Regions from separate parts of the Amycolatopsis sp. cg9 genome, predicted to be linked through region 3. Evidence: riboswitches for the same ligand, from Rfam matches in the RefSeq annotation. Region 3 holds a riboswitch; each other region holds the start of a gene.
What was found. Region 3 has a riboswitch for S-adenosylmethionine ahead of thrC (threonine synthase). Riboswitches for the same ligand answer to the same signal wherever they lie in the genome.
Positions count from the first base shown of each region.

Region 1 (6,487 bases), 1.8 Mb from region 3:
ATCTCGATGGCGCACAAGAACGTCGGCGCCATCCCGCGCCCGGAGGCCCCGACGGCGGCCGACGAGGAGCTGAAGGCGCTTTCCCGCAAGGCCTTCGACACCGCGGGCGCGCACCTGGCCCGGTCCCGGTTCAAGCTGGCGGCGAGCGAGGCGATGAAGGTCGTCACCGCGGCGAACAAGTACATCTCCGACCAGGAGCCGTGGAAGCTCAAGGACGACCCCACGCGGCGCGACACGGTGCTGCACACCGCGCTGCAGGTCGTCTCGGACGCCAACACGCTGCTGACGCCGTTCCTGCCGCACTCGGCGCAGAAGGTGCACGAGGCCCTCGGCGGCACCGGTGTCTGGGCCGCCCAGCCGGAGCTCAAGGACGTCGACGACCTCGACATCGCCGGCCGGGTCAACCCGATCCTCACCGGCGACTACGCGGGCGAGCAGGCGAAGTGGGAGTCGAAGCCGATCGAGGTCGGCAAGCCCCTGCAGAAGCCGTCGCCGCTGTTCACGAAGCTCGACCCGGCGCTGGGTGAAACCGGCCCGGAGTGGGCGCCGATCATCAAGGAGTAAGAGGTAGTGCATGGGTGACGAGAAGCGCGAGCTGCCGCCGGTCCCGGACCGGCTCCCGGTGTCGGTGGTGGACGCGCACACCCATCTCGACGCGTGCGGCGCGGTCACCGCGGCCGATGTCACGGCCATGGTCGACCGCGCCGAGCGCGCCGGCGTCGCCCGCGTCGTCACGGTCGCGGACGACCTCGCCTCGGCGCGCTGGGCGACCGAAGCCGCCTCCTGGGACCGCCGGGTCTGGGCCGCCGTGGCCATCCACCCGACGCGGACCAAGGAGTTCGGCGCCGCCGAGAAGTCCGAAGTGGAGCGCCTGGCCGCCCAGGACCGCGTGGTCGCGGTCGGCGAGACCGGCCTCGACTACTACTGGGACTACTCGCCGCACGACGCCCAGCAGGAGGCGTTCCGCTGGCACATCGACCTCGCCAAGCGGCTGGACAAGCCGCTGATGATCCACGACCGCGAGGCCCACGACGACGTGCTGCGCATCCTGGCCGAAGAGAATGCGCCGAATGCCGTAATCTTCCATTGTTTTTCCGGGGACGCCGAAATGGCCCGCAAGTGCGTCGACGCGGGATACGTCCTTTCCTTCGCGGGCACGGTGACGTTCAAGAACGCGAAGGGCCTCCACGAGGCGGCCCGGCTCTGCCCGCCGGGGCAGTACCTCGTCGAGACCGACGCACCGTTTCTGACCCCCCACCCGTTCCGTGGACGGCCGAACGAGCCGTTCGGCGCCGCTTACACCGTCCGTCACCTCGCGGCGCTCAGGGGCGAAGCTGTCCACGAAGTCGCCGAATCGGTCCGGACCACCGCCGAGCGGGTGTATCGACTCCCCAGTGTCACAACGGGTTGAACGCATTGCGACATCAGGGTTCCTTGATCGTCCACCTGATGGAGTGACGGGGATCACGACACTCCGGGGGGTGTTTGCGCAACCCGGCGGGACCCGTTACTGTCCCGTGATCGTGCCGGTCGGGCCTGCGCTCAGCAGCTTCCGATCGTCACGCCCAGTCGTAGAGACGGCGCCCCCGACCGCCGTCTCGTGAAAGGGAACGATCCCCGGTGACAGGTAGCAGACAGGCTGGAGCGCGCTCCGCCGTCCTCGAACGCAGTTATTTCGAGGACACCGCGTACGGTCAGCTCGACTTCTCCGACGACCCGAACATCACGCAGCAGGACATCCTCGCCGCGCTCGGCCCCGACGCCGACGCGATGATGGCCGAGATCGACGTCGACGTCGACGAACTGATCCGCCTCATCAACGCCGAGACGACGTACCTGCCCCCGATCGTCATCCCGGACGAGATCGAGGCGGACCGGACCGCGTCCCCGCAGGCCAAGCGCGCCGCGCTGGACGAGGGCCTGCGCGAGACCACCAAGGTCTGGAAGCGCCGCTTCCTCAAGGGCGCCGTCCTCAGCGTCATGATCAGCATCGCCGGCGGCGGCGCGGCCGCGCTGGCGATGAACAAGAGCGTCACCGTCGACGTCGACGGCCAGCAGCAGACCATCCACTCCTTCGGCGACACCGTCGGCGAGGTGCTGGAGGACGCGGGCCTGACCGTTGGCGAGCACGACTCGCTCTCGCCCTCCCCGCAGGCGGAGGTCGGCGACGGCGGCGTCATCAAGCTCGAGCGCGGCCGCCAGCTGAAGATGATCGTCGACGGCGCGGAGCACACCTCCTGGGTGCGCGCGACCCACCTCGGCGACGCGCTGTCCCAGCTCGGCATGACCGGGATGGACAAGCCCGGCACGTGGATGTCGATGCCGAAGGACGGCGAGCTGCCCCTGCAGGGCGCCACCGTCGAGATCAAGACCCTGAAGAACATCACCCTGTACGACGGCGGCAACGCGCCGAAGCAGGTGAAGACGACCGCGGTCACGACGAAGGAGTTCCTGGGCGAGTACAAGCTCACCCTGGGCCCGGAGGACCAGGCCGAGGGCGGCCTGGACGTCAAGCTGACCGATGGCGCCGAGGTGCACATCAGCCGCACCGGCGTCTCGACGGTCGTCCAGAAGGAGAGCATCGACCCTCCCGAGCAGCGCGTCGACGACCCGGACCTCGCCAAGGGCAAGACCAAGGTCGAGGACCCCGGCACGCCGGGCGAGAAGATGGTGACCTACAAGGTCACGCAGAAGAACGGCAAAGAGGTCGGCCGCGAGAGCATCTCCGAGCAGGTCATCACCCAGCCGAAGCCGAAGATCGTCCACGTCGGCACCAAGGAAGCCCCGACGCCGGCCATCGGCGACGGCTCCGCGTGGGACCGCATCGCGCAGTGCGAGTCGGGCGGCAACTGGGCCATCAACACCGGCAACGGCTACTACGGCGGCCTCCAGTTCGACAAGCGCACGTGGGACGCCTACGGCGGCGACGCGTACGCGAACCTGCCGAGCCAGGCTTCGCGCGAGCAGCAGATCGCGATCGCGGAGAAGGTCCGCGACGCCCGCGGCGGCTACAGCGCCTGGCCGGTCTGCGGCAAGAAGGCCTGAGTTCCGCTTCCAGAACATGGGCTGAAGGGGACTTTCCTCGCATCAGATGCGAGGAAAGTCCCCTTCAGTGCATCTCGCGCGATGAACGTCCCCTTCAGGGTGCCGGAGTGCGGTCGGTAAGCTCTGGCGGTGGTTGAACTGCTGGGACCGGCCGAAATTCGCGGGCTGGCGGCCGAACTCGACGTGCGGCCGACCAAGAAGCTCGGGCAGAACTTCGTGCACGATCCCAACACCGTCCGCCGGATCGTCGAGCTCGCCCACGTCGGGCCGGACGACGTCGTGCTCGAGGTCGGGCCCGGGCTCGGGTCGCTGACGCTGGGGCTGCTCGCCACCGGGGCACGGGTCGTCGCCGTCGAGATCGATCCCAAGCTCGCCGCGCGGCTGCCGGAGACCGTGGCCGAGCGGGGGCCCGAAGCCGCGGAGCGCCTGACCGTCGTCGGGGCCGACGCGCTGCGGGTCGCGAACGACGACCTGCCGGGCGCGCCGACCGCCCTCGTCGCCAACCTGCCCTACAACGTCGCCGTGCCGGTCGTGCTGCACCTGCTCGCCGAGGTGCCGTCGCTGCGGTCCGGGCTCGTCATGGTGCAGACCGAGGTCGCCGACCGGATGGCGGCCGGGCCGGGCAGCCGGATCTACGGCGTCCCGAGCGTCAAGCTCGCTTGGTACGGTCCGGCACGCAAAGTCGCCGCGGTGCCACGTTCGGTGTTCTGGCCGGTGCCCAACGTGGACTCCGCGCTCGTCGCGTTCGAACGCGCCGACGTCCCGGCGTCCGAGGACCGGGACAGTCTCTTCACCCTGGTGGACGCGGCTTTCTCACAACGCAGGAAAACGCTTCGCGCCGCACTCGCCGGCTGGGCGGGCTCGGCCGAGCGGGCCGGCGAGCTCCTGACGGCCGCCGGGATCGACCCGAAGACCCGTGGCGAGCAGCTCGACGTGCACGACTTCGCGCGGATCGCCGCTCGCGCGCAGGTCCGACGCTGAATCCACCACGGTGGCGGCGGTGAAAAACGCACGTTTTCGCCGTCAGCCCGTGACTCCGACACCTCCAGTCGTGTGATGTGGGCCAACGGGCTTGCTTTCGCTCCGTGGGATCGGCTTAACTCAGTACGTCCATCCCGAGCGACCGAGAGACCTGGCTCGTCGAAGTCGCAGCAACCACCCTCCACAGGGCAGGTGCTACCGCCAGGACCGATGGAGGCCGTTTTCGATGAAGAGGGTAGCTCGCCCCCTGCTGCTGACCAGGCGCCGCGTTGTCGACGAAGGTCGCCGCTCCGTCTCCGCATGTCGCCGCTCGCGCTGAGCTTCGTCTGAGCCGTCCCACCCTTCTTCACGCACCGTCCTATGCGGACGGACACTCGCTTGCGGCCGGGCGCGCCCACGTGCGCTGCGCCCTGTTTTTCTGGAGCTATCGTGATCACGGTCGAAAACCTGTCCAAATCCTTTGCCACCAACGGAAATTCGGTCGTCGCCCTGCGCGACGTGAGCGTCGACGTCCAGGCCGGCTCGCTGTTCGGCGTGGTCGGACCGGCCGGTTCGGGCAAGTCCGTCCTGGCCCGCTGCATCGCGCTGCAGGAGCGCCCCGACCGCGGGGTCGTCCGGCTCGACGGCCTCAACACCGGCACGCTCGACGGCCGCCGCCTCCGTGAGATCCGCCGTCAGCTCGGCGTCGTGTCGTCGAAGCCGGAGCTGATCGCCGAGCGCACGATCGCCGGCAACATCGCTTCCCCGCTGGAGCAGCTCGGCGTCGACGGCCCGCAGCGCCGCAGCCGGGTCGGCTCGCTGCTCGACCTCGTCGGCCTGACGCCGCGCGCCGCGCAGCGTCCCGGTGAGCTCACCGCGGGTCAGCTCCGCCGCGTCGCGGTCGCGAAGGCGCTGGCCGCCGCGCCCGCCGTGCTGCTCGCCGACGACCCGACCGCCGGCGTCGACCCGGAGGAGGCCGGCTCGGTGCTCACCGTGCTCGACCGCGCCCGCTCCGAGCTGGGCGTCACCGTCGTCGTCACCACGCCGGACGCCGGCGTCGTCCGGCGGCTCTGCGACGACGTCGCGGTGCTGGAAGACGGCACCGTCGTCGAGCGCGGCACCGTGCTCGACCTGATCTCGAACCCGGGCAGCCGCACCGCGCAGGCGCTGCTGCCGACCATCGAAACCCCGCGCTCGCAGAACGCGCGCTACGACCGCTCGGTCGACGTCGTGCTGGTCGGCTTCGCGTCGGTGGGCGCGCTGCTGCCCGAGGCCGCCGGCCGCTTCGACGTCGAGTTCGCCACCATCGGCGGCGGCCTGACCCGGATCGGCGACACCCCGGTCGGCCGCTTCCGCCTCGGCGTCCGCGGCGAGCGCGCCGACGCGGCGCTGGCGTGGGTCGCCGAGCGCGGCGGCCACGTCACCCAGACCGCCCGCGGTCCGCAGGCCGTCGTCGCCGCCTGACCCGCACGTGAAGGCCACCTTCAGGAACTTCAAGTTCCTGAAGGTGGCCTTCACGGCGTTCAGCGGCTGCCGCGCGGGAGGACCAGGAACGCGGTGAGGGCGGCCGCGGCGACGAGGGCCGCCGCCCAGGCCGACGCCGTCGTGTAGCCGTGGACGATCGCGGACGGCGTGGTCAGGCCGGCCGAAGCCGCGGTGGCGATCGTGTTCAGGGCGGCGGTGCCGAGGGACGCGCCCACCTGCTGCGACGTCGTCACGAACGCCGAGGCCGCGCCCGCGTCGCGCGCGCCGACGTCACGGGTCGCGACGTTCAGCACCACCGGCATGCACAACCCGGCTCCGACCCCCAGCAGCAGCTGCATCGGCAGGACGACCGCCACGTAGGACGCGTCCGGGGTCAGCCGCGTCGCCGCCAGCAGCCCGCAGGCCAGCAGGAGCAAGCCGCCCGCCAGCAGCGGCCGCGGGCCGACGCGCGGGAGCAGGCGGCCCGAAAGCTGCGTCGACGTCAGCATGTTCGCGCCCAGCGTCGGCAGGAACGCCAGGGCCGCGGCGAGCGCGCCGTAGCCCATCACGATCTGCAGCTGGTAGGTCAGGAACAGGAACATCCCGAACGCGCCGAACGAGGCCGCCCCGACGGTCAGGTAGGCGACGGCGCGAGCGCGGTCGCGCACCACCGCGAGCGGCAGCAGCGGGTGCGGGTGCCGGGCCTGGCGCAGCGCGAACCAGCCGAGGAGTGCCACCGAGAGCGCGAGGAAACCCAGTACTGGCAAGGAAAATCCTTGAGTGGCCACTTCGGACAGTGCGTGCACGAGCAGGACGACGCCGCCGCAGCTGAGCGCCGCACTGGTCCAGTCCAGCCGGGTGTCGCGGTGCGCGGCCGTCGGTGGCACGGCGAACCAGGCGCCCAGCCCGGCCAGCACGGCGATCGGCACGTTGACGTAGAGGCTCCAGCGCCAGTCGAGGAACTGGGTCAGCGCGCCGCCGACGGTGAGGCCCAGCGCGGAGCCGGACATCATGATGG
Region 1 covers NZ_CP166850.1:1,378,223-1,384,709, reverse strand. Annotated here, with positions in the region: gene metG (methionine--tRNA ligase) at 1-564, shown strand, start outside; gene AB5J73_RS06185 (TatD family hydrolase) at 575-1,411, shown strand; gene AB5J73_RS06180 (transglycosylase family protein) at 1,621-3,045, shown strand; gene rsmA (16S rRNA (adenine(1518)-N(6)/adenine(1519)-N(6))-dimethyltransferase RsmA) at 3,175-4,026, shown strand; SAM riboswitch class I at 4,153-4,243, shown strand; gene AB5J73_RS06170 (methionine ABC transporter ATP-binding protein) at 4,456-5,469, shown strand; gene AB5J73_RS06165 (MFS transporter) at 5,529-6,487, opposite strand, start outside.
Region 1: linked by a shared signal. The riboswitch ahead of AB5J73_RS06170 (methionine ABC transporter ATP-binding protein) and the one ahead of thrC (threonine synthase) in region 3 are both predicted to bind S-adenosylmethionine.

Region 2 (6,487 bases), 3.9 Mb from region 3:
TGCTGTCGATGCTGCCGTTCCGGTTGCCGTGGCGGGAACAGGCCTTCCTGTCGTGGGCCGGGCTGCGCGGCGCGGTGCCGATCGTGCTCGCCATGATCCCGCTGTCGAAAGGGGTGCCGGGCGCGCAGCGGCTGGTCGACGCGGTGTTCGTGCTGGTCATCGTGCTGACGCTGCTGCAGGGCGCGACGCTCGGCCCGCTCGCGCGCTGGCTGGGGCTGGCGAAGAAGTCCGAGGCGCACGAGATCGAGGTCGACTCGGCACCGCTGGACGAGCTCGGCGCCGAGCTGCTGCAGGTCCGCATCCAGCCCGGGTCGAAGCTGCACGGCGTGTACCTGTCCGAGCTGCGGCTGCCCGTCGGCGCGACGGTCAGCCTGGTCGTGCGCGGCGGCGCGGGCTTCACCCCGCAGAAGACCAGCCGGCTGCAGGAGCACGACCAGCTCCTCGTGGTCACGACGTCCGTGGTGCGCGACGCCGCCGAGCGACGGCTGCGCGCGGTCGACCGGGCCGGGCGCCTGGCCCGCTGGAAGGGCGAGTCGGGGCGCTGACGCGGCCGGCTCACGAAAACCTCACCTGATCTTCCCTGCTGTCCTCCTTTTGGCTTACTGTGCGCTCATTCGAATGGGTGAGTGTTCACGCCAAAGGAGTACACAGGGTGACGAAACTGCGCTGGGCGGCCGCGGCTGCCACGATCACCACGGCACTCGGCCTGCTCGGCGCGCCGGCCGCGACCGCCGAAGCGGCCCCGTTCCCGGCGCTCGCGCTGCCGTTCAAGGCGGGCCAGCAGGTCTACTCCGCCGGCATCCACTCCGACGACGGCAGCACCGGCGTGAAGAACGCCATCGACTTCAGCCCCGCCGACCGCACCGTGCGCGCGCCGCTCGCCGGCACCGTCCACCTGCAGCACTGCGCCGGCGGCGACTGGGTGACCATCGACCACGCGGGTGGCTGGCGCACCGGCTACTACCACATGGAAGGTATCGCGGTCACCGACGGTGAGCACGTCGAGGCGGGCGCGGTGCTCGGTTCGACCGGCAACGCGCTGCCGTGCGGCGGCACCAGCACGGGCGCCCACGTGCACTTCACGCTCTGGACCCTCCCGGACGCCCCGGCGGCGAACTGGGACGGCGTCGCCTTCGGCGCGGTCTCGACCACCCTCGCCACGGCGTACGGCGAGCCGGTCGACGGCAAGTCGTTGGGCGGCTGGCGGTTCACGGCGGGTGCCGAGCAGTACGAGGGCACCGCGACCCACGTCGCGGACGACGCGGTCACCGAACTGCCGGGGCGGTTCCGCGCGAAGCCCTGAGTTTGTGAGCGGCGTCTCAGAATGTGAGGCGGGGGTTGGCCACCCGGAGCGTTCTCGGTTACCTTCTGTGCCAGGTCATGAGTGCCAGCGTCAAGCCCCGGCTTGCTGGCCGGCAACCCTCCTACCGCGGTGGGGTGCCCCGGGTGAAGACCGGGCCGGTCGCGTCCCGCGACGGGCAAGCGCGGGCCCCTCGCCGGGGTCCCCCGGACCGCCGAGGAGGCACCCGATGACTCTCGCCATCGACCGCACCAGCGTCACCGTCCACCCCGCCACGCCCGTCGAAACCGGTGCCCCGCAAGGCATCCCCACCGCCGCCGGCGCGTCGCTGCGGGTCCCGCTCGTCACCGGCGAGACCATCGGCTACGCCAACCTCGACCACGCGGCGAGCGCCCCCTGCCTCGACGCCGTCCGCGCCAAGGTCGACGAGTTCCTGCCCTGGTACGCCAGCGTCCACCGCGGCGCCGGCTTCGCCTCCCAGGTCTCCACCAAGCTCTACGAGCGCACCCGCGACGTCCTGCGCCGGTTCGTCGACGCCCGCCGGACCGACACCGTCGTCTTCACCCGCAACACCACCGACTCCTTCAACCTGCTCGCGCGCAGCCTGCCGCGGAACACGAGCGTCGTCGTCTTCGACACCGAGCACCACGCCGCGCTGCTGCCGTGGCAGGGCCCGAACGTCCGGCGGATCCCGACCCCGCGCACGCGCCTCGCAGCGGTGTCCGCTGTGGACGAAGCGCTCGCGGATTCCCCGCAGGGGCCCCGGCTCGTGGTCGTCACCGGGGCGTCCAACGTGACCGGTGAGCTGCTCCCGGTGGCCGAGATCGCCGCCGTGGCGCGGAAGCACGGCGCCCGCATCGCCCTCGACGGCGCGCAGCTCGCGCCGCACCGCCGGATCTCGATCCGGGACCTCGACGTCGACTACGTCGCCATCTCCGGCCACAAGCTGTACGCGCCCTTCGGCGCGGGCGCGCTGATCGGCCGCGCCGACTGGCTGCGCGCCGCGCGCCCGTACCTCGCCGGCGGCGGCGCGACCAAGCTCGTCACCGGGGACGCCGTCGTCTGGAACGACGGGCCGGAGCGCCACGAAGCCGGTTCGCCCAACACCGTCGGCGTGTACGCGCTCGGCGTCGCGTGCGAGACCCTCTCCCGCGACTGGGACGCCGTCGCCGCGCACGAGCAGGCCCTGCTCGCCCGGCTGCGCAAGGGACTCGAGAGCATCCCGGGCTGCGCCGAGCTGCGGCTGTTCGACGCGCCGGTCGACCGCGTCGGCACGGTCAGCTTCACCGTCGCCGGGTTCGACCCCGGCTGGCTCGCGGCGGTGCTTTCCGCCGAATACGGCATCGGCGTGCGCGACGGCGCCTTCTGCGCCCACATCGCGGCCAAGCGCCTGATCGCCGTCGCCGGTGGCGAGGGGCAGCAGGCGATCCGCGTCAGCCTCGGCCTGGGCAGCACCGAAGAGCACGTCGACCGCGTGCTGCTGGCACTGCGCCGGATCGTCGCGCGCGGAGCGGACTGGGAGTACGCGAAGGTGGACGGCCGCTGGGCCCCGGTCGGCGACCCGCGGGAGCTCCCGCCGTTCTGCTGAGCGCTAGCCTGGCCCGATGGGGAGAGGGCCGCGTTTCTGGTTTCCGCTGGCGTTGCTGGGGTTCGCGCAGATCGGGGCGGCGGCCGTGCAGCTGCTGTCGCGCCGGAGCCCGGCCGAGGGCGACTCCGTGAACCTCGTGTCCGGACCGCCGGGACACCCGCTCGGCACCGGTGGTGTCGGCGGCACGGGCTACCCGGCGGCGCAGTTCTTCACCCAGGACGCCTACTACCTGCCGGGCGCGGGGCTGCCCGCTGGGCCGGTCTGGCTGGTCGCCCTGCTCGTCGTGGTGGCCGGCACGGCCGTCTGGTACGCCCTCGCGCTGCGGCCGGCCCGCACCGGGTGGTTCGTCCTCGGCGCGCTCGGGGCGCTGCTCGCCGTCCCGCTGCTCGACCTGGTCGGGTCCTGGCAGTTCCGGCTCGGGGACGGGCTGCGCGGCCCGCTGCTGGCCACTCTCGGCCTGCTGGTGCTCGCGGCGTACGAGCGCAGTGTCTTCGTCCTGGTCACCGCGGCCCTGTTCGCGCTCGTGGCCGTCGTCCTCTCGGCGGATCTCGCAGGCGTGCTGCTGGCGGCGGCCGTCCTGCTCGCCGCCGCCTTCACCGCGCTCCTGCGGCACCGCCGCGACACCGCGTGACCAGCGCCGTGGACAATGGAGCGGTGAGCACCGAGCCCAGCCGTCCCGAACCCGACACCGCCGCGCCCGAAGAGGCGGTGCCCGACCAGGCGGCCGACGCCCCGGAGAACCCCGAGGTCCCGGCGAAACCGCTGCTGCCGAAGCGGCGGGTCGGCTGGGTGTTCGCGATCGCCGTCGTGTTCTGGGCGATCGACCTGGTGACGAAGAACCTGGTCACCGCCAACCTGGAGGGCAAGGAGCCGGTCAAGATCCTCGGCGGCCTCATCTACCTGCAGGTGATCCGCAACCCCGGTGCCGCGTTCTCGATGGCCACCGGCATGACGTGGGTGCTGGCGCTGGTCGCGCTCGCCGTCGTGATCGCGATCATCTGGCTGTCGCGGCGGCTGCGCTCGATCGGCTGGGCGATCGGCCTCGGGCTGGTGCTCGCCGGCGCCACCGGCAACCTCACCGACCGCATCTTCCGCGCGCCCGGCGGGCTGCAGGGCCACGTCGTCGACTTCATCTCGGCGTTCGCCCCCAACGGCAAGGGCTTCGCGATCTTCAACATCGCGGACTCGGCGATCTGCGTCGGCGGCGCGCTCATCGTGCTGCTGTCCCTGCTGGGCAAGGACTACGACGGCACCTCGACCAAGGACAAGAAGAAGATCGAGAAGACCCAGGAGGAGCAGGCGTGAGCTCGCGGATGCTCCCGGTGCCCGACGGGCTCGACGGGATGCGGGTCGACGCCGGCCTCGCCAAGCTGCTCGGCCTGTCCCGCACGGTCGTCGCCGAGCTGGCCGAAGCCGGCGACGTGCTGCTCGACGGCCGTCCCGCCGGCAAGTCCGACCGGCTGTCCGGTGGCGGCCTCCTGGAGATCACGCTGCCGGAGCCGGCGAACCCCGTCGAGGTCGTGGCGGAGCCGGTCGAAGGCATGCGGATCCTCCACGACGACGACGACATCGTGGTGCTCTCGAAGCCGGTCGGCGTCGCGGTCCACCCGAGCCCGGGCTGGACCGGCCCGACGGTCGTCGGCGGCCTCGCCGCGGCCGGCCTGCGCATCGCGACCTCGGGCGCGGCCGAGCGCCAGGGCGTCGTGCACCGGCTCGACGCGGGCACCACGGGCGTGATGGTGGTGGCCAAGAGCGAGCACGCGTACACGGTGCTGAAGCGGGCGTTCAAGGAGCGCACGGTCGACAAGGGCTACCACGCGATCGTCCAGGGCCACCCGGACCCGACGCGCGGCACGATCGACGCCCCGATCGACCGCCACCCCCGCCACGACTACAAGTTCGCGGTCGTCCAGGGCGGCCGCCCGAGCGTGACGCACTACGAAGTGGTCGAGGCCTTCCGGGCGGCGTCGCTGGCCCACATCAAGCTCGAAACCGGGCGCACGCACCAGATCCGCGTCCACTTCTCGGCCCTGCGCCACCCCTGCGTCGGCGACCTGACGTACGGCGCGGACCCGGTCCTGGCCCGCCACCTCGGCCTGAGCCGCCAGTGGCTGCACGCGAAAACCCTGGCCTTCGCCCACCCGGCGGACGGCCGCTGGGTCGAGTTCGAGTCCGAGTACCCGGACGACCTGGCGAAGGCGCTGAAGATCCTGCAGGACGAAAGCTACTAGTCCTCGATCGACCAGGTCAGCGTGCGCTCGTCCGGCTCCGGCCGCGGGCTCCACCGGACCGACACCACCCGCGTCGCGTCCGGCAGGACGTACACCGTGTGCCCGCCGAGGGTTTCGCCCGGCTTGACGCCGATCTTGTGCGGGGGCCGCGAGGTCAGCGAGACCGGCGCCTTGCCGATCGCCGTCCCGTCGGCGGTGAGCAGCTCGAGGTAGTTGTCCGGCAGCGACGCGAACGGGATCGACCCGCGGTTGGTGATCTCGGTGTGCACGACCACCGCGCGCTCGCCGTCCTCCAGGCGGTAGCCGGCCGCGCTGAACAGGTAGTCCGCCGGGTCCTGGACCTCCAGGAGCTGCACCGACAGCTGCTCGCCCTCCAGGCCCTGGGTCTCCATGACCTCGCCGGACCGGCCGCGCTTGCCCGTGCCGGCCGGCTTGACCGGTTCGTCGCCGCGGGCCCACGACGCCGTCTGCGGGAGGCCCCACGTGCTCACAGCGGGGTCGAGCGGCACCGGCGGCGGCGCGAACGGGCGCGGCGGCTGCGGCGGGCGCGGCGGCGGGCCCGGGTACCGCCCGGACGGCGTGCCCTGGACGTTGTAGGGCCCCGAAGGCGCGCCTTGGACGTTGTAGGGCCCCGAAGGCGCGCCCTGGACGTTGTACGGACCGGACGGCGCGCCTTGCACGTTGTAAGGCCCCGAAGGCACGCCCTGGACCGGCGGCGGCTGCTGCGGCACCGGCTGCGACGGCGGCGCCGGGTACTGCGGCGGCGGCCGGTTCGCCCACGACGGCGGCGCGCCCGCGATGGCCGCGCGCAACCCCTGCGGGTCGCTTTCGACGCCGACGAGCAGGGGGAGCCCGCTGCCGGAAAGGGCGACCAGCCGGTAGGCGACTTCACGCGGATCCATGCCGACCTTGGCCGCGAGCTCGTGCACCGCTGCCTTGCCGAGTTCGGCGAGCGCGGCGAGCAGGCGGGTATCCACGGGATCGGTCACGGCCACTCCCGGAACGCTACCGCTTCGCCCGTCCGGCCGTGCCGAAGGCTGTCCGCCCCCGGCGAAATGCGCGCCGTTTCTGTCGGTGATCTCCGTTAGGGTCGCGGACGAGACACCGAACGAAGCTGGGGGTCCTGCCCATGACCGCGGTCACCGAACTCGCCGACGAGTTCGTCGAAGCGCTGTTCGCCGCCGATCCGCTGACGCCCGCGCTGCTGGGCATCCGCCCGGCGGAACCCGGTCTGCCGGACCAGTCCGCCGAGGCCGAGCGCGCGTTCCGGGCGCGGCTGGCGGAGTTCCTGGAGCGCGCCCGCGCGATCGCCGCCGACGGCCTCTCGGCCGACGACCGGGTCACCCGCGAGGTGCTGATCTCCACGGC
Region 2 covers NZ_CP166850.1:6,163,054-6,169,540, forward strand. Annotated here, with positions in the region: gene AB5J73_RS28665 (potassium/proton antiporter) at 1-545, shown strand, start outside; gene AB5J73_RS28670 (M23 family metallopeptidase) at 653-1,303, shown strand; SAM riboswitch class IV at 1,377-1,491, shown strand; gene AB5J73_RS28675 (aminotransferase class V-fold PLP-dependent enzyme) at 1,530-2,888, shown strand; gene AB5J73_RS28680 (hypothetical protein) at 2,905-3,519, shown strand; gene lspA (signal peptidase II) at 3,543-4,193, shown strand; gene AB5J73_RS28690 (RluA family pseudouridine synthase) at 4,190-5,119, shown strand; gene AB5J73_RS28695 (AsnC family transcriptional regulator) at 5,116-6,114, opposite strand; gene AB5J73_RS28700 (DUF885 family protein) at 6,249-6,487, shown strand, end outside.
Region 2: linked by a shared signal. The riboswitch ahead of AB5J73_RS28675 (aminotransferase class V-fold PLP-dependent enzyme) and the one ahead of thrC (threonine synthase) in region 3 are both predicted to bind S-adenosylmethionine.

Region 3 (6,487 bases):
GATGTGCAGCACGGCCGTGACGACCCCGGCCAGCAGCCAGCTCCACTGTGGACGGTCGGCCTCGACGACGAGCTGCACGACGGTGACCGGCAGCAGCACGACCGCGCCCACGGTGTAGTAGAGCCAGACGAACTGCGTGCCCCCGGCGGAGATCCGCTTGGCGGCGAGGTTCCACGCGGCGTGCACGACGGCGGCGACGAGGACGAGGGACAAGGCGGTGGCGTTCACGGGACCCCTTCGGGTTTTCGCGCGCGCGAAAACCGGGTCCTCCAGGCTTTTGCCCCGTCAGATGAACGACCGGCCGTCCGGGCCCGCCGATGGTGCCGCTCGGACCAGGCCCGCCGGTCCTGGTTGTGTCGAGCTGGCTGCGCGGACCGGCGACGGAACCCTAGGCACTGCCGTCACCCACCGTACTCCCGGCTCCGGACGCCCGCGGCCCGGCTGTTAAAGTGGTCGCTCGCTGCCCGTGCGGCATTCCGTCATGGAGGAAACCCGCTTTCCGCGGGGCCACTTCAGCGCGGCGGCGATCTCACCGAGTGAAAGCAGGAGTTGCCTCATGGCCAACATCAAGTCGCAGATCAAGCGCATCACCACGAACGAGAAGGCGCGTCAGCGCAACCAGGCGATCCGGTCCTCGGTGAAGACCGCGATCCGCAAGGTCCGCGAAGCCGCCGAGGCCGGCGACAAGGCCAAGGCCACCGAGCTGCAGCGCGACGCCGCCCAGAAGCTGGACAAGGCCGTCTCGAAGGGCGTCATCCACGCCAACCAGGCCGCCAACAAGAAGTCGGCGCTGGCGAAGCGCGTCAACGCGCTCTGAGCTGGTTGATTTCTGGGAAGGCCCCGGCTCCGGCCGGGGCTTTCTCCGTGTCCGGGGTCAGCGGTCGCCCTTGGCCGCCGCGACCTCGAGGACCGCTCGTTCCAGCGCGTAGCCCGGGTCCGCCGCCACGCCCTTGACCTCGGCGTTCAGCCGCGCGACCACCCGCATTGCCGTGGCCAGGCCGTCCTGGTTCCACCCGCGGGACTGGCCCTGCGCCTTCCGGATCTTCCACGGCGGCATGCCCAGCTCGCCCGCCATCTGGTTCGGGTTCCCGCGACCGGCGCCCGAGACGCGCGCGATCGTGCGGACCGCGTCGGCCAGCGCGTCGGCCACCAGGACGTGCGGGACCCCCAGCTGCATCGCCCAGCGCAGCGACTCCAGCGCCGCCGAACGGTCGCCGCTGACCGCCTTCTCCGCGACCGCGAACCCGGTCACGTCGGCACGGCCGCGGTGGTACCGGTGGACCGCGTCGGTGTCGATCGTCCCACCCGTGTCGGCCACCAGCTGATTGGCCGCCGACGAGAGTTCGCGCAGGTCGGAGCCCACGGCGTCGATCAGCGCGGCGACCCCGGCCGGGTCGATCTTGCCGCCCGCCCGGCGCACCTCGTGCCGCACGAACTGCTCGCGCTCGGCCGGCTTCGTCAGCTTCGGGCATTCGGTGATCTCGGCCCCGGCCTTCTTCAGCGACGCCGGGAGCGACTTGCCCGCCTTGCTGCGGCCGCCGCCGGTGTGGACGACGACGAGCACGACGCCGTCCGCCGGGTCCTTCAGGTAGGACGCCACGGCGTCGGCCAGCTCCTGCGAGATGTCCTGAGCCGATTCGAGGACGATCACGCGGCCTTCGCTGAAAAGCGACGGGCTCACCAGTTCGGCCAGCTCGGGCGCTGTGAGATCGGACACCCGAGCCCGCGTCAGCTCGGCGGTGGGGTCCAGCGCGCGGGCGGCGGCCAGCGTGTCGCGGACGGCCCGCTCGATCAGCAGTTCTTCTTCACCCAGGACCAGGTGCAGCGGGGCCGGGGCGGTGGCTTGCGCGGTCACCCCCGAATCCTCTCACCCGCGCCGCGGTGCGCCCGCTCCGGTGATGTCGGGCGGCCACCGTGGCACGGTCGGAGCACGATGTCGTACGGTGTAGCCGAGGCAGCCCGCCCCGGGAACACCCGGTGTGCGCGCACCGACAACCGAATACCGCTCATCCAGAGGGGCAGAGGGAACGGCCCGACGAAGCCCCGGCAACCGGCGTACAGCCCGTCATCCCGCGATCGCGGGGTAGCTGACGACCACGGTGCCAATTCCGGCCCGCTTCGGCGGGGCAGATGAGGAAAGGAACCTCGCGATGACCGCAACCCTCGGCACGACCTCCACCACCAAGACCCCGGACCTCGGTCCCGCCGTCGAACTGGTGTCGAAGGAAGAGGGTCACCGGCAGCCGCTCGCCCCCGAATTCGTCTCCGCCGAAGACTTCTCGCCGCTCGAGGTCGCCTACGACTTCGGCCGCGTCCGCCGCGAAGACATCGAGGCCGGCCCCAAGAACATCTGGCGCTACAAGAAACTCCTCCCGGTTCCGTCCAACGTCGAAGAGATCCCCAACACCGAGCCGGGCGCGACCCGCCTGGTCCGCGCCGACCGCCTCGCCAAGGAACTCGGCCTCAAGCGCGTGTGGGTCAAGGACGACACGGGCAACCCGACGCACTCGTTCAAGGACCGCGTCGTCGCCGTCGCGCTGGCCGCGGCCCGCGAGTTCGGGTTCGAGGTGCTCGCGTGTCCGTCGACCGGCAACCTGGCCAACGCGACGGCCGCCGCCGCGGCCCGCGCCGGCTGGCGGTCGGTCGTGCTGATCCCGAAGACCCTCGAGCGCGCCAAGATCCTCACCACCGCCGTGTACGACGGCGACCTCGTCGCGGTCGACGGCAACTACGACGACGTCAACCGCCTCGCCACCGAACTGGCCGGCGAGCACCCGAAGTGGGCGTTCGTGAACGTGAACGTCCGGCCGTACTACTCGGAAGGCTCGAAGACGCTGGCCTTCGAGGTCGCCGAGCAGCTCGGCTGGCGCATCCCGCCGCAGATCGTCGTGCCGATCGCCTCCGGTTCGCAGTTGACCAAGGTGGACAAGGGTTTCCGTGAGCTGGGCCAGCTCGGCCTCGTGGACGCCAGCCCCTACAAGGTGTTCGGCGCGCAGGCCACCGGCTGCTCGCCGGTGTCGGCCGCGTTCCGCGCCGGCCACGACGTGGTCCAGCCGGTGAAGCCGGACACCATCGCCCGCTCGCTGGCGATCGGCAACCCGGCCGACGGCCCCTACGTGCTCGACGTCGTCAACCGCAGCGGCGGCGCCATCGAGGACGTCACCGACGAAGAGGTCGTCGAAGGCATCCGCCTGCTGGCCCGCACCGAAGGCATCTTCACCGAGACGGCCGGCGGCGTCACCGTCGCCACGGCGAAGAAGCTGGTCGAGACGGGCAAGCTGGACCCGGACGCCGAGACCGTGCTGCTGATCACCGGCGACGGCCTCAAGACCCTCGACGCGATCGAGAACCACGTGGGCCCCAAGGCGATCGTGCCCCCGTCGGCCGCCGCCGTGAACGAGGCGCTCGGCTACTGACGTTCCGCCGCCCGGGGCGGGCCGCGTGGCCCGCCCCGGGTTTCAGCGGCGAGGCGGGCCACGGGGCTCGCCCCGGCGCGCCACCGCCGGACCAGCCGTGTCCGCGACGACCGCCGTGTCGCCGTCCGCATCGGTCCGGGTGACCAGCGCGCCGAGCGCCGTCAAAGTGTCCATTGTGGACTTACTCGGGTGGCCGTAGGTGTTGCCGGCGCCCACGCTGACCAAGGCCACCCGTGGCGCCACCGCCGCGAGGAACGACGGCAGCGAGTAGCGCGAACCGTGGTGGGGGACTTTCAGCACCTCCGCTTTCAGATCACCGATGTCGGCCAGCAGGTCGGCCTGCGCGGCCAGTTCGACGTCGCCGGTCAGCAGCACCCGGCCCGCCGGCGTGTCCGCGCGCAGCACGACCGAGCTGTTGTTGATGGCCGTCCCGTCCTGGCCGGCCGAGCGCGCCGGGACGTAACGCGGCCCCAGCACGTCGAGCGACAACCCGGGCCAGGCCAGCCGCTCCCCCGGGTTCAGTTCGACCAGTGGCACCGCCTGCCGTTCCGCTTCCGCGGCGACCTGCCGCCACGCCCACTCCGGCGCCCGCCCCGCGCCGACGGCGATCCCGCCGACCGCCCGGCCGTCGAAGACCGACGCGAGCCCGCCGATGTGGTCGGCGTGCAGGTGGCTGAGCACCAGCAACGGGATCCGGTCGACGGCGAGCCGGTGCAGGCATTCGTCGACCGGCCCCGGTTCGGGCCCGGTGTCCACGACGACCGCCCGCCCGGGCTCGGCGGTCGCCAGCACCACCGCGTCGCCCTGGCCGACGTCGCACTCGACCACGGCCCAGTTCCGCGGCGGCCACGCCGGCGCCAGCACCCGGACCGGCACGAGCACCACCAGGGCGCAGGCGGCCAGGACAGCCATGAGCAACCGCGCCTGCCGTCGCCGGGCGGCCAGCACCAGCACCCCGAGGACGGCGGCGGCGAGAAGCCCGCCCCACCAGCCGCCCGGCCACGCGATGACCGCACCCGGAGCCCGCGCGCCGTGCCGCGCCACCGTGATCAGCCACCGCGCTTCGGGATCGGCGAGGTGCACCAGGAACTCCCCGGCACCCGGCCACCACGGGCCGGTGACCGTCGCCAGCACGCCGAGCACCGTCGCCGGGGCCACCACCGGCGCCGCGAGGACGTTGGTCAGCACCGACACCAGGCTCACCGACCCCGCCATGCCCGCGAGCACCGGCGCCGTCACCAGGAAGGCCGCCAGCGGGACCGCCAGCCCTTCCGCGACGCCCGGCGGGACCCCGCGGCGGACCAGCCCGCCCGCCCAGCGCGGCGCGAGCAGCACCAGCCCGGCGGTGGCGCACACCGACAGCGCGAACCCGAAGTCCGTGGCCATCGCCGGATCCACCACCACGAGCAGGCACACCGCGAACGCCAGCGCGGGCAGCGCCGAACCCCGCCGGCCCAGCGCCAGTGCCAGCAACGCCACCGCCGCCATGACCCCCGCCCGCAGCACGCTCGGCTCCGGCCCGACCAGGACGAGGAACCCCGCCAGGCAGGCCCCGGCCGCCACCGCCGACAGCCGCGGCCCGAGCCGCAGCAAGCGAAGCAGCAGCAGGACCGCACCACAGGCCACGGCGAGGTTCCCGCCGCTGACCGCGGTCAGGTGGGCCAGGCCCGCGGTGACGAACTCCTGCTCGACGCGGGGCGACAACCCGCTCGTGTCGCCCAGGACCAGCCCCGGCAGCAGGCCGGCGGGTTCGTCCGGCAGGACCTGGCACCGGTCGTGGAGGCCGGCGCGGAGCCCGGCCGCCATCCGCTGCCACCACGGTGCCGGGCCGGGCTCCCCCGGCGGGCCGCGCACCGAAAGCACCGCCACGGTCAGGTCCGAGCCGCGCGGCGGCATCAGCAGCCCGGGCACCGTCACTTCCTGGCCTGGGAGCAGCGAAGCCCACTGCGCGACCGGAGCCAGCAACAGGACGCGCCCGGACGACGGCACCGGCCGTCCGTCGACCGACGCCGTGCGCACGTCGGCCGCCAGCACCACCGACCGCGCACCGGCTTGGCGGTCGGCGTACCCCGCACCGCGCACGGGCTTCGGACGTTCGGCCACGACGACCCGCAGCACCGCGGGCAGTCCCTGGGCCGCTTCGGCGAGAAGCGGATCGTGCTGCGCGTCGCGGATCCGCCAGGCGACCGGACCGGCGGCGACGAGCCCCAGCACGAGCAACGCCGCCGCCGCACTGGGCACCCGGGGACGGTCGCGGACCCGCCAGAGCACGAGCCCGGCCAGTACCGCCGAGGCGAGCCCGGTGGCGACGGCCGTCCACCACCCGAGGAGCAAGCCGGCGAGCGCGGCCAGCCAGCACACCAGCGCCGCCGGGACCAGCCGCATGTCCTGCCGGGTGTCGGTCGCGAGGAAGGCGCTCATCCGACCGTCACCTTCTCCCGCAGCTTTTCGAACTTGCTTTCGCCGAGGCCGTCGACATCGCGCAGCTGCTCGATCTTGGTGAAGCCGCCGTGGTCGGTCCGCCACTGGACGATCCGCTTCGCCATCACCTCTCCGATGCCCGGCAGCGTGTCGAGCTGGTCCGCGGTCGACGCGTTGAGGTCGACCTTCGCGCCCTCGGCCGGCGCACCGGGCCCGGCGGCGGGCGCCGGGACGCCGACCGCGAGCTGTTCGCCGTCGGTCACCTTGCGGGCGAGGTTCAGCCCGGAGACGTCCGCGCCGGGCTCGGCCCCGCCCACCGCGCGCAGCACGTCCGCGACGCGGGCGCCCGCCGGCACGGTGACCAGCCCCGGTGACCGGACGCGCCCGATCACGCTGACGACCAGGCCGGCCTGGGGCGCGGCCCGCGCCTCCGCCGCCGGTTTCGCGCTCGGCAGCGCGGGCAGCGGCTCGGGTGCCGGACGGCCGCCGAACAGCGCGACCGAACCGAGGACGATCACCACGACCGCGGCGAGGACACCGGCGAGCGCCCACCGGCGGCGGCCGGGACCGGCCGATCCGCCCGGCAGCCAGCGCCGGACCAGCCGGCCGCCCGGCCCGACCGTGCTCGCATCGGGCGAGAGCTGGTCGGC
Region 3 covers NZ_CP166850.1:10,022,261-10,028,747, forward strand. Annotated here, with positions in the region: gene AB5J73_RS46170 (DMT family transporter) at 1-228, opposite strand, end outside; gene rpsT (30S ribosomal protein S20) at 557-817, shown strand; gene holA (DNA polymerase III subunit delta) at 875-1,855, opposite strand; SAM riboswitch class I at 2,004-2,137, shown strand; gene thrC (threonine synthase) at 2,151-3,416, shown strand; gene AB5J73_RS46190 (ComEC/Rec2 family competence protein) at 3,459-5,837, opposite strand; gene AB5J73_RS46195 (helix-hairpin-helix domain-containing protein) at 5,834-6,487, opposite strand, start outside.